DNA from 3 places in the Paenibacillus sp. NPDC058367 genome. Region 2 is predicted to be linked to each of the others. Evidence: riboswitches for the same ligand, from Rfam matches in the RefSeq annotation. Region 2 holds a riboswitch; each other region holds the start of a gene.

Region 1 (3,259 bases), on a different contig from region 2:
TTCATCTAATTTTTGTTTATAGGTGGTTAAGAAGGCTTTAAATTGTTCAGGATCTGTAGTCCTGGTCATCATAGGGATCTTGGTAAGCCCCTCGAACCGGATCATAGGTGCTTTACCTTGTTCCTCTGCTGTATATGGATTGACGATATACACTGTACCGCCTTTAGTCACTTCATGTGCATAATAACTATTCGTAGCAAATTCAGGAACGGTTATAATATTCTTACCTGGACGCAATTGCACACCTCTAGCCCAAACATTCCAAGCCGCCTCTTGTTGAGAAAAGACTAAAGAAGGTAGTTTATCGCTCGAAGCTGCGTCCACATAAACGTTGATCGTATCTCCAGGCATTGCAACGAGACCTGTAGGCTGGTTGTTCGTACCGAAACCAATTCTCAGGTTTTCCTGCGCATGCTTTTTCATATCTCCACGTTGTTCCGCCTCAATGATGGTGCCTTCAGTTTGAACTTCACCATTCACTAGCTTCTTAGCTAAATCCAAAGAATCTTTCAGGATTGGATAGAGCGGATGTACTTTTGCCGCTTCTTCTAATTCATTGATTGCGTTGGCGCTATTATAAGCAGGAACAACCGCACTCATCGTGCCATCTGTGAAAATACCATTTACAGCTTCGCTTACTTTATCTTCTGTATAAAATCTAAATTCAGCCGCAAAAGGTCTGTTGATATTGGCTTTTGTGAACTTGAATTTCAATCTTTTAAACTTCGTAGGTTCGAATTTAAACTCCAGAAAATCATTCGTACTAGTCGCGGTTCCGCTAGATACGAGCTGGAAGGTTTCTCCCTTACTTGTTTCTGATGCATAAATTTCAAAAGCCTCTGGGAAGCCTTTGCGGTTATCTCTAGCCAGGAAAGCCAATCTATCTAGTACTTTCGCTTGCGCTAATTCAAACACGACTTCATTCGTGAAGCTGTCATCATTGTTCTTGTTCGTTTCCCAGTGTGTATTCGGCTGGTCATCGAGCATGTATTCCGGTTTCGTACCTGGATAGCTTCCACCGTTCACCGTTACTTTTGATACATTAGAGTTGGGCATTCTATAAGCTTCGCTATAGGCATTTTCGTATGCTGTACCATAGCCTTTTAGCTTCGAAACCTTAGCCGCTGTTGCCTCTATTTGATGATTCTCCAGAAGTACTTTTGCATTCTCTATATCTGCTTGAAACTGCACGTACAGTGGATGTGTCTGTACTTCTTGTTCTAAAGCCGTTAATTTCTCCACCGTATTAAATGCTGTGCTAACTTGACTCAAGGTATCATCTGTAAATAAATTTTTCATTTTAGCGGATACGGTATCTTCTTTGTAAAAAGAAAACTCAGCTGCACTCGCCCAATCTTGGTTAGCTTTTTTGAAGACAAATTTAAGTCTCTTGAAGGCTGTGGGTGCAAACTGAATCTCTACTACGTCACCTGCTCCGCCTTTATATTCTCCAGAGGATACTAGCGTATAATCGCCTGCATCCGTAGTTGAGCCATAAATATCAAATTCCTGAGCAAACCCCTTCCCCTTTGCACTGGATTGTCTTGCAGCGTATACGATTCTATTTAATTCAGTGGACTCATTGAAAACAAAGACAACCTCATTCGTGAACGTTGAACTGTTCGGTTTGCCCGTTTCCCAATGCGTACTCATATCGCCATCCATAGCCTTAGCTATAGGTGAACCTGAGTAGTTGCCACCGTTATTGGTAATGGATTTAATATTCGCAGGATTCATTCTAAAAACATCATTATAAGCGCTTAGGATAGCCTTGCCGTAGAGATCAAACGGAATAACTGACGCATTGCTGAATAGGTCAGCCTTGCTTTGTACTACAGTGTTCACTACACTTACCTTGCTTACATCACTTGCTAAAGCATAACCTGCCTCACTCGAAAAACTAGCTAACATGGCTGCTGATGTAGCGATCGCAATCATTTTTTTCATCTTTTCTACCCCCCAGATGTAATATGAATCTCTTCCGTGCCTAAAAATAGGCACAAAAAAAACTACCCCAAAAGAGTAGCTTGATTGCGTATAAAGTCGCATAAAAACTAAGACTTAATTTTTATTAAACTTTAACAAAAAGCGTAATACACTCTTTGGCAGCTGGCTGACAATAGTTATGATAACCTTAGTCCCTATAGCTTTGCGTCCCTACATTTCCATAGGTTTGCCTATGAAGTTTCGAATACATTACAAAGAGTAACATAACGCTACATCTGATCGCATGATTAATTGGTATGAAATCCGAATAGGTAATTGCAATTACTTTTTCTATCGTGATAGATATTCTTTATCGAGTATCCCGGAAGAGAGAGGACACTTTAGGACTGGAGGTCTACTTAACTCCCCGCACCAAACAAACGCCGGAACCAATTCCACACATCGCCCGTGATGGGAATTAACCCGAAGCCATGCTCGCCAACTGCGATTAGACCATATGCCCATTGGCCAATAGCTACTGCTCCCCCAGCAATCCGTCCTATGGCTACCGCCCCAAATGCCGTATCACCTATGGCGACAGCCCCCAACGCTTTTTCGGCTATCGCGATCGCGCCTACAGCCACTCCTGCAATAGCAATCGCCCCAGCTGCGAAGCCAAGCCAGCTAATGGCTATCGCTCCAAGGGCTAACCACATTCCTAGTGATATTGCACCCACGGATAGAACCCCTACGCTTATCGCACCTATGGAAATCAAGCCTACAGCTACATCTCCAATAGCAATTAATCCAACAGCTGTCTTCACTTGTGGCTTGCTTCCGTGACCATACCCCTGACCTGAGTATCGACCCAAATTGCTGCGAATACTTACCACCGGAAATGATGGAGACGGCCATTGATAATCAATTTCTCGTCCACCTAACCCTCTAGAATCCGCCCAGTGCGTGATGTACTTATGCCATTTCATATCCATCCCGTCCCCCTTCTCAATTACCTTAATTATACAACCCTAGGGGTTGGCTGCACTCAGACTCTGACCTGAAATTCATCTCATCCTCTAGACGGAGTTATACTCATTAGGATCACTGTTTGGGAATAGGATCAGGCTTTCCAAATAAATATCCCTGAAACAACTGATAACCACTCTGCTTAAGCCATTCAAAGTCCTCTCTAAACTCCACACCTTCTGCTAGAGGAACGGATTGGATTTCTAAAGCTTTTTCTAAAAATTGTTTAGCTATTTTCTGTTTGTTCAGATCGCTGGACACACCCTGAACATATTTCATATCCAGCTTCATGTAATGGGGTTTAAGC
Region 2 (3,259 bases):
GGCGTTACTTCCGGCGACGGTGTCGGTGTTGGCGTTACTTCCGGCGTTGGTGTTGGCGTCACGGTCGGCGTTGGTGTTGGTGTTGGCGTCACGGTCGGCGTTGGTGTTGGCGTCACGGTCGGCGTTGGTGTTGGCGTCACGGTCGGCGTTGGTGTTGGTGTCACGGTCGGCGTTGGTGTTGGCGTCACGGTCGGCGTTGGTGTTGGCGTCACGATCGGCGTTGGTGTTGGCGTCACGGTCGGCGTTGGTGTTGGTGTCACGGTCGGCGTTGGTGTTGGTGTCACGGTCGGCGTTGGTGTTGGCGTCACGGTCGGCGTTGGTGTTGGCGTCACGGTCGGCGTTGGTGTTGGTGTCACGATCGGCGTTGGTGTTGGCGTCACGATCGGCGTTGGCTTTGGTGTGTGTGTTGGCTTTGGTGTGTGTGTTGGCTTCGGCGTTTGTGTTGGCTTCGGTGTGTGTGTTGGCTTCGGCGTTGGTGTTGGCTTCGGTGTCGGTGTCACGCACGGCGTAGGCGTCACGGTCGGCGTTGGTGTTACGGTCGGCGTTGGTGTTGGCGTCACGGTCGGCGTCGGTGTTGGTGTCACGGTTGGCGTTGGTGTTGGCGTCACGGTTGGTGTCGGTGTTGGTGTCACGGTCGGCGTCGGTGTTGGCGTCACGGTCGGCGTTGGTGTTGGCGTCACGGTCGGCGTTGGTGTTGGTGTTACGGTTGGTGTCGGTGTTGGTGCCACGGTCGGCGTTGGTGTCGGAGGTGGTTCTTCCCCTCCATATGGATACCAATGCATCTGCACCCCACCAGCAAATCCCTTTGCAATCAGCGTCCCATGCAGTTCACCGGAATTATAAGTTACTTTTGCAAGCGGAGCTAGGATAGTTCCTTCTATTGTTAAACTTCCAATGTCAACAGTGCTAGCTTCATAAAAATTAAATAATACCTTGTTAGGGCTACCTCCCCAGATTTGAAAGCTTGGAATGTTAACTGAACTTCCGCTAACGTTAATGATAACTGTGGCGCTATTTGCAATATTAAACTGTAAGCCATTAGCACCAGCGAAATCGGCAGCACTAAGATTAAGAACGTTAAATGGTTCCGGAGCATCAATCGTTATTTTCCCATATTCCTTTTTGAAAGTTCCTATTGTAGCAAGCGAAGAGAATTCATTAGAACGTCCAATAAGAAATTGCTCTTCAGCATCAAAATCAATAGGAGTCCCTTTTCTCGCTGGTTCTTTAAGATCTACACCGTTGCTGGAAAAAACACCACCATAAACGGATGCTCCATGAACAGTCCCATTAGTAAAACTGATGTCATTACCAGCGATAAGAACATCTCCACCTGGATTATCCTTGGATACGCCGTAATTCTGCAAAGTAATATTACCTTTGGCCGCAAGGCGCCCATGAACCTGATCATTAGATTGTTTGAAATCCCCAAAAATAAAAGTATTAAAATTCCCTGCAATACCTAACACAGGTGTAGGAGTATAGGGAAGCACCTCCCCAGCCGCATTTACCAAATGACCTCCAGAAAGACCACTACCTACCGTCAATATCCCCGCTAATACTAGTGCAAGCAGCGGTTTCATTCTTCTTTTCAAAAAGCACACCTCCTAAATCTATGATTTATATTTAATCAGAATAATTACCAGAAACTCTAAAGGACCTAACAACAAAAAAGACCGCCAAAAAAGAAGTGGAATTCCCTTCTCATGGCAGTCGGACGGTCATAGCGCATTTAAGACACTTTAGACTCCTGGACTTTGCGTCCCACCCTTTCAGGCGGTTTGCTATTATCATGATAATATATGTATTGACTTGCGGATTAGAACTAGCATTTTAAGCATCCTATTAAATAATCGTCTATGACTTTTAATACTTTTGAACTAATAATAGTTTAGCGCTCCATTCCTACAATTGTCAATCAATTCCTTTTGATATTCATACGCGTAAGCAAGCACAAAAAAAGCGCCTAAAGGCGCTTCACACAAAGGTTTTCCTTCAATTTTAAAGTAACTTTATCCAACCTAATATCGATATCCATAATGGAATACTTAGAATCAAACCAAATACCATTCCACGGTGGAGACTTCCTTCCTCTTTCATCCTAATTCTCCCTTTATATAAGTCTGAAGCATTATTTTTTATTATTACAATTTTAATATATTTTATTCTTTCTAATTTAGTTGTGAATTCAATCACATTGGACTATCTGTTTAGAAATACCATTGATTATTTTTGGAATATCGGGGTAGAATACGAATATACGTTCCCATTAGAGGTGATGAGATTCATGAATAGAGCTGAAAGCAGGGACAACATGCTGGTCAAATCTTATTTATTGCTTCCGATGATTTTATCAGCTTTCGAACGGGACTCCGCCATTCTATCTGCACATTTACGAACACCTACCCCCTATCTGGAGGTTCTTGAAACAGCCGCAGCAGTTGCTACAACAGATCTAAGAGATGTTCGTTCAGAGATGAGAAAACGGGGAATCAAGGTTTATGAGCAGAACAGACTTAACACGGGGATAGAAGCCAAATTTATATGTCGTGGATACCATGAACGAATGCTGTTGTTAAACGACATCGTCGCTGCCCAAGCTGCCATTCATATGCGCAGATATCTCGGTCTGGATATTTCATCTTTTAAGAGCTATGAAGAGCAGTATCAGATTAAGTGAAGTAGCGAAGAAGCTGCCCCCCTCCCTCATTTAATTAGCGAACAAAAAAATAGGCCTTACCATGGGAGTTGGCAAGACCTGAGAGATTTATACCACAAAACACTGGGGGGTGTTTGGTGTCTTCAATATATACCTTGAACCTGAAAATAAGATGATGCTCACATGAAAATTACATTAAAAACTTCAATTCGTCGCTTAGGCTATCCGCTTGGCACTTTTGATTTCCAACCAAAGAGGCCCGCTTCGCCGACAGAGAAAATCGACCGATTGATAGTTAGCCACGAGTGCTTTGAACAAATTGTTTCAAAATGATATAGTGAATTCGTTCTCACAGGATGACTTGATAGCAGGTTGTAAAACATAATAAAGTCGGGACCTGAGTACGGAGCGACAACAGGCGTTTGCCTTTTCGTTGAATATTTTCTGAAGGAGGGTAATAGCCCATGAGTGATGAAATCTGTATACCGCCTGGCATTCAACAGAAGGACACTAGCTTTGGCTACACCTTGTCTATTATTAGCGGTAAATATAAAATGACTATTCTCTACTATCTCTCTGAAAACAAGATCGTGCGGTTCA
Region 3 (3,259 bases), 130 kb from region 2:
GAATTGATTGCGATATGCACTAGCTAAACGAACGGCTGATATACAGGCCTCAGGATCATCAGCATTGACATGGATAATTGGAATTTCATATCCTTTGGCGATGTCACTCGCATAATGCGTTGAACGGGAGTCTTCGCTTTCTGTCGTAAAGCCGATCCGGTTATTAACAATGATATGGATCGTCCCGCCATTCTGATAACCTTGAAGTTTGCCAATATTAAGTGTTTCTGCAACAATCCCTTCACCTGGAAAAGCAGCATCGCCATGCATCAGTACCGCCATAGCTTTACTGGTATCAATCTTCGGCAATCCGGCTGTGCTCCGATCTTCTTGAGCAGCACGAGTGAAGCCTTCCACGACAGGATTGACGAATTCCAAGTGACTTGGGTTATTCGCTAGTGTTATTCTTGTGCGTACGGTTTCTCCTTCACGGACAGCGCGATCTGCACCCAGATGGTATTTCACATCACCCGTCCAGCCATAGTTAATGCCTGTAGAGCCTTCGGAAGGGAAAAGCTCCTTGTTCGGAGAATGATGAAACTCTGAAAATATAATGTCATAAGGTTTGCCCAAAATATGTGCAAGAACGTTGAGGCGACCACGATGCGCCATGCCCATCAGAATATGCTCTGCGCCGTCATGCGCAGCAGCGCGTACGATTTCATCCAGCATCGGTACGAGTGCGTCATTGCCTTCCAAGCTGAAACGCTTCTGACCCACAAAGGTTTTGTGAAGGAAGGTTTCAAATTGCTCTACTTGGATCAGGCGGTTTAGCAGCTCTTTACGTTCTGCATTATTTAAAGGCGCTGGTGAGCTTGTGGATTCTGCCTGTCTGTTCAACCATTTCAGTTCTTGTTCTTCATGCACATGCCCGAATTCATAGGCGATTGTCTTGGTGTAAGCCTGACGCATACGCTGAACTGCATCCCATCCGGTATGCACATCATTCGGCGCATTCTCCCAAATGAGCGTGGCAGGTAGTGCGAGCAGATCCTCACGAGTCAGCTCATAGGTTTCGAGTTCAAGATATTTAGCCATGGGATTGTGATCGCGCTCAAGCGGATCAATATCAGCGGCCATATGGCCATATATACGAATATTAGCGATTAGCTTGGAAGCTCTTACTGCCTTTCTAAGCCATTCGGTGTCTCCCGAAATGCGAGGCTGTGGAGCCGGTTCGCTATCCGGTGTTAGGGGTGGGGGACCCGAATTTGTAAAAAGCTCGCGATAATTATTCTCTACGGTGGAAGGATCTTTCACAAACTGTTCATATCTTTCTTGAATGTAGCCTAAATTGGGTCCGTAATACTTACTCCAAATGGATTCGTTATAGGGCTCTTTGGCTGCCATGAATACATCCTCCTTAACGGATGAACTCCATACGTGACATTTTGTGTCAACGCTTACTGGAGCTGTGATGATTGCGGTTTCATTTCTCATCTTATTGTGCTACTTTCCACACGTGTAATCAATTCATTCTTTCGTCCAATACGTTCGCAAAATGGTATGGGTTAGCTTGTTCTAATGAAAAGAACGCTGTTTCTTCTCATTACCCATTCCTAAGGCCCACTAAAATGATTCTAATATCCTTATTTTTAACTAATAGGGAAGGAAGTATCATTATATTGGCTTAATTAATTTTATGAATGGGACGAGTATCGTGTTAATAGGACAAGATATCGCACAAAAGCGCTTCTATTTTTTGTTTTTTAATGGAAAAACTAATCAGAAATCGACACACTTTTCCACTTTAGTATAGTATAATGTTATTGCAGTTAGCGATTTTCATATATTTCAAAGTAGATCCTTTCGTGTAAAGGGTCCAGTAAAAGGTAAACCTGCCGAAAGACAGGGGCACAAAGTCGCGGGTCTAAGGTAGAAATACTATGACAGCCGGATTGCCTGGGGACGTAAAATCTTAGGAGGAGATTTTTTGGACAAGTCCAACCAGGGAAGCAACAGAGAACAGCAGGTCATTGATCTAGACGTTGAGTGGGTACATTTATTATTAGCAGCTAAGAAGGCTGGCATAAAGGCAGATGAAATTCGTCGATTCTTTCATGAGAAGACTGTGCAAGCCGTGCAGTAATACATTTAGTGCGTTATATTTTGAAAAAGGGCCCAGCGATAACTCGCTGGGCCCTTTTTCAAAATATAAGAAAGTATACAAGATAAATAGTCCTTATATTTTACTAGAATATAAAACGCCTTCGCGGTCCATGTTAGGAGGGCGAGGGCGCTTATGTTTAATAGTATGAGTAGAAGAGGATCTTATCAGGTCAGGTGGAATATTAATCCTTCTGATCAAGGCGCCATTTCTGGTAGTCCAGAAACTCCTTGAATTCGCGTTTGCTTATGCCTGAGGCCATAGCTTCCTGCACCAATCGGAACCATTCCGAATCTAAAGGTGACTCCTCAGCATCATTAGGTTCTCCATAGAGCAAAGCGTGGATGGATACCTGAAGCGCATCGGCGATCTTTTCGATAAACTGGATTGAAGGATTGGATTGGATGTTTCTCTCCACATTGCTAAGATACGACTTAGCAACATCCGCTCTGTCCGCAAGCTCAGATAGGGACAATCCCTTTTCTAGGCGGAGATGCTGGATACGTTGGCCCATATTTTGTGACACTATGCTGACGCCCCTCCGTAATTTTTGTTATTAGTATAGCAAATATCATTAAATTCGACAAAGTTTATTGTAAAGAGAAGAGCAGCATCTACTTATCCGCTTTCCGGAATCAGGATCTGCTGCTCTTCGAGTATTATATTAAATTATTCTATTAATCTTAGTAATCTTTTTTAGCACCTTGTTTAGCTACGAAATCCCATGTCAGGGTTATGCTATCGCCTTGGAAAATATTTTGATCTTGGTTATTTTCCACAAATTCAAATTGGACGGAGAAGCTGTCATTGGTGCCGGCTTTAATACCAGATGCTTCGGTGAAGAGTTGATCCCAACCAGTATTTTTTACGAGATCCGGATGTTGAGATTTTAAATCAGCAAGCGTAGTTTGATAGACTACATCTTCAGGAGAAACGACGGTTCCTTTATCGTTATTTCTAAGGAATTTGACCTTAATGAATTGGGCTAAATCCAGGTAGTTGTCACCTTTAGCATCCGTAATTTGAGTGGAAGTGTTCAGAATAATAGATCCGATATCGAGCGAACCATCGTTTTTCAATTTGAAGGATTTGGTTACAGTATCACCTGGTTTTAGGTTTGGAATATTTACGATAACTGAAGGGTCGGAGTTC

The links. Region 2 has a riboswitch for cyclic di-GMP ahead of ACFWMP_RS25020 (choice-of-anchor A family protein). Riboswitches for the same ligand answer to the same signal wherever they lie in the genome.
Region 1: it holds a riboswitch for cyclic di-GMP, as region 2 does, so the genes downstream of both, ACFWMP_RS21515 (NPCBM/NEW2 domain-containing protein) here and ACFWMP_RS25020 (choice-of-anchor A family protein) in region 2, are expected to answer to the same signal.
Region 3: it holds a riboswitch for cyclic di-GMP, as region 2 does, so the genes downstream of both, ACFWMP_RS24440 (anti-repressor SinI family protein) here and ACFWMP_RS25020 (choice-of-anchor A family protein) in region 2, are expected to answer to the same signal.

What each region holds. Positions count from the first base shown of each region.
Region 1 is NZ_JBHXIZ010000004.1:176,924-180,182, reverse strand. Features, by position in the region: gene ACFWMP_RS21515 (NPCBM/NEW2 domain-containing protein) at 1-1,947, opposite strand, end outside; cyclic di-GMP riboswitch class I at 2,102-2,188, opposite strand; gene ACFWMP_RS21510 (hypothetical protein) at 2,346-2,912, opposite strand; gene ACFWMP_RS21505 (EAL domain-containing protein) at 3,028-3,259, opposite strand, start outside.
Region 2 is NZ_JBHXIZ010000005.1:385,616-388,874, reverse strand. Features, by position in the region: gene ACFWMP_RS25020 (choice-of-anchor A family protein) at 1-1,595, opposite strand, end outside; cyclic di-GMP riboswitch class I at 1,706-1,796, opposite strand; gene ACFWMP_RS25015 (YhjD family protein) at 2,288-2,680, shown strand; gene ACFWMP_RS25010 (winged helix-turn-helix transcriptional regulator) at 3,124-3,259, shown strand, end outside.
Region 3 is NZ_JBHXIZ010000005.1:257,754-261,012, forward strand. Features, by position in the region: gene ACFWMP_RS24435 (2-oxoglutarate dehydrogenase E1 component) at 1-1,350, opposite strand, end outside; cyclic di-GMP riboswitch class I at 1,822-1,906, shown strand; gene ACFWMP_RS24440 (anti-repressor SinI family protein) at 1,934-2,089, shown strand; gene ACFWMP_RS24445 (helix-turn-helix domain-containing protein) at 2,292-2,621, opposite strand; gene ACFWMP_RS24450 (TasA family protein) at 2,791-3,259, opposite strand, start outside.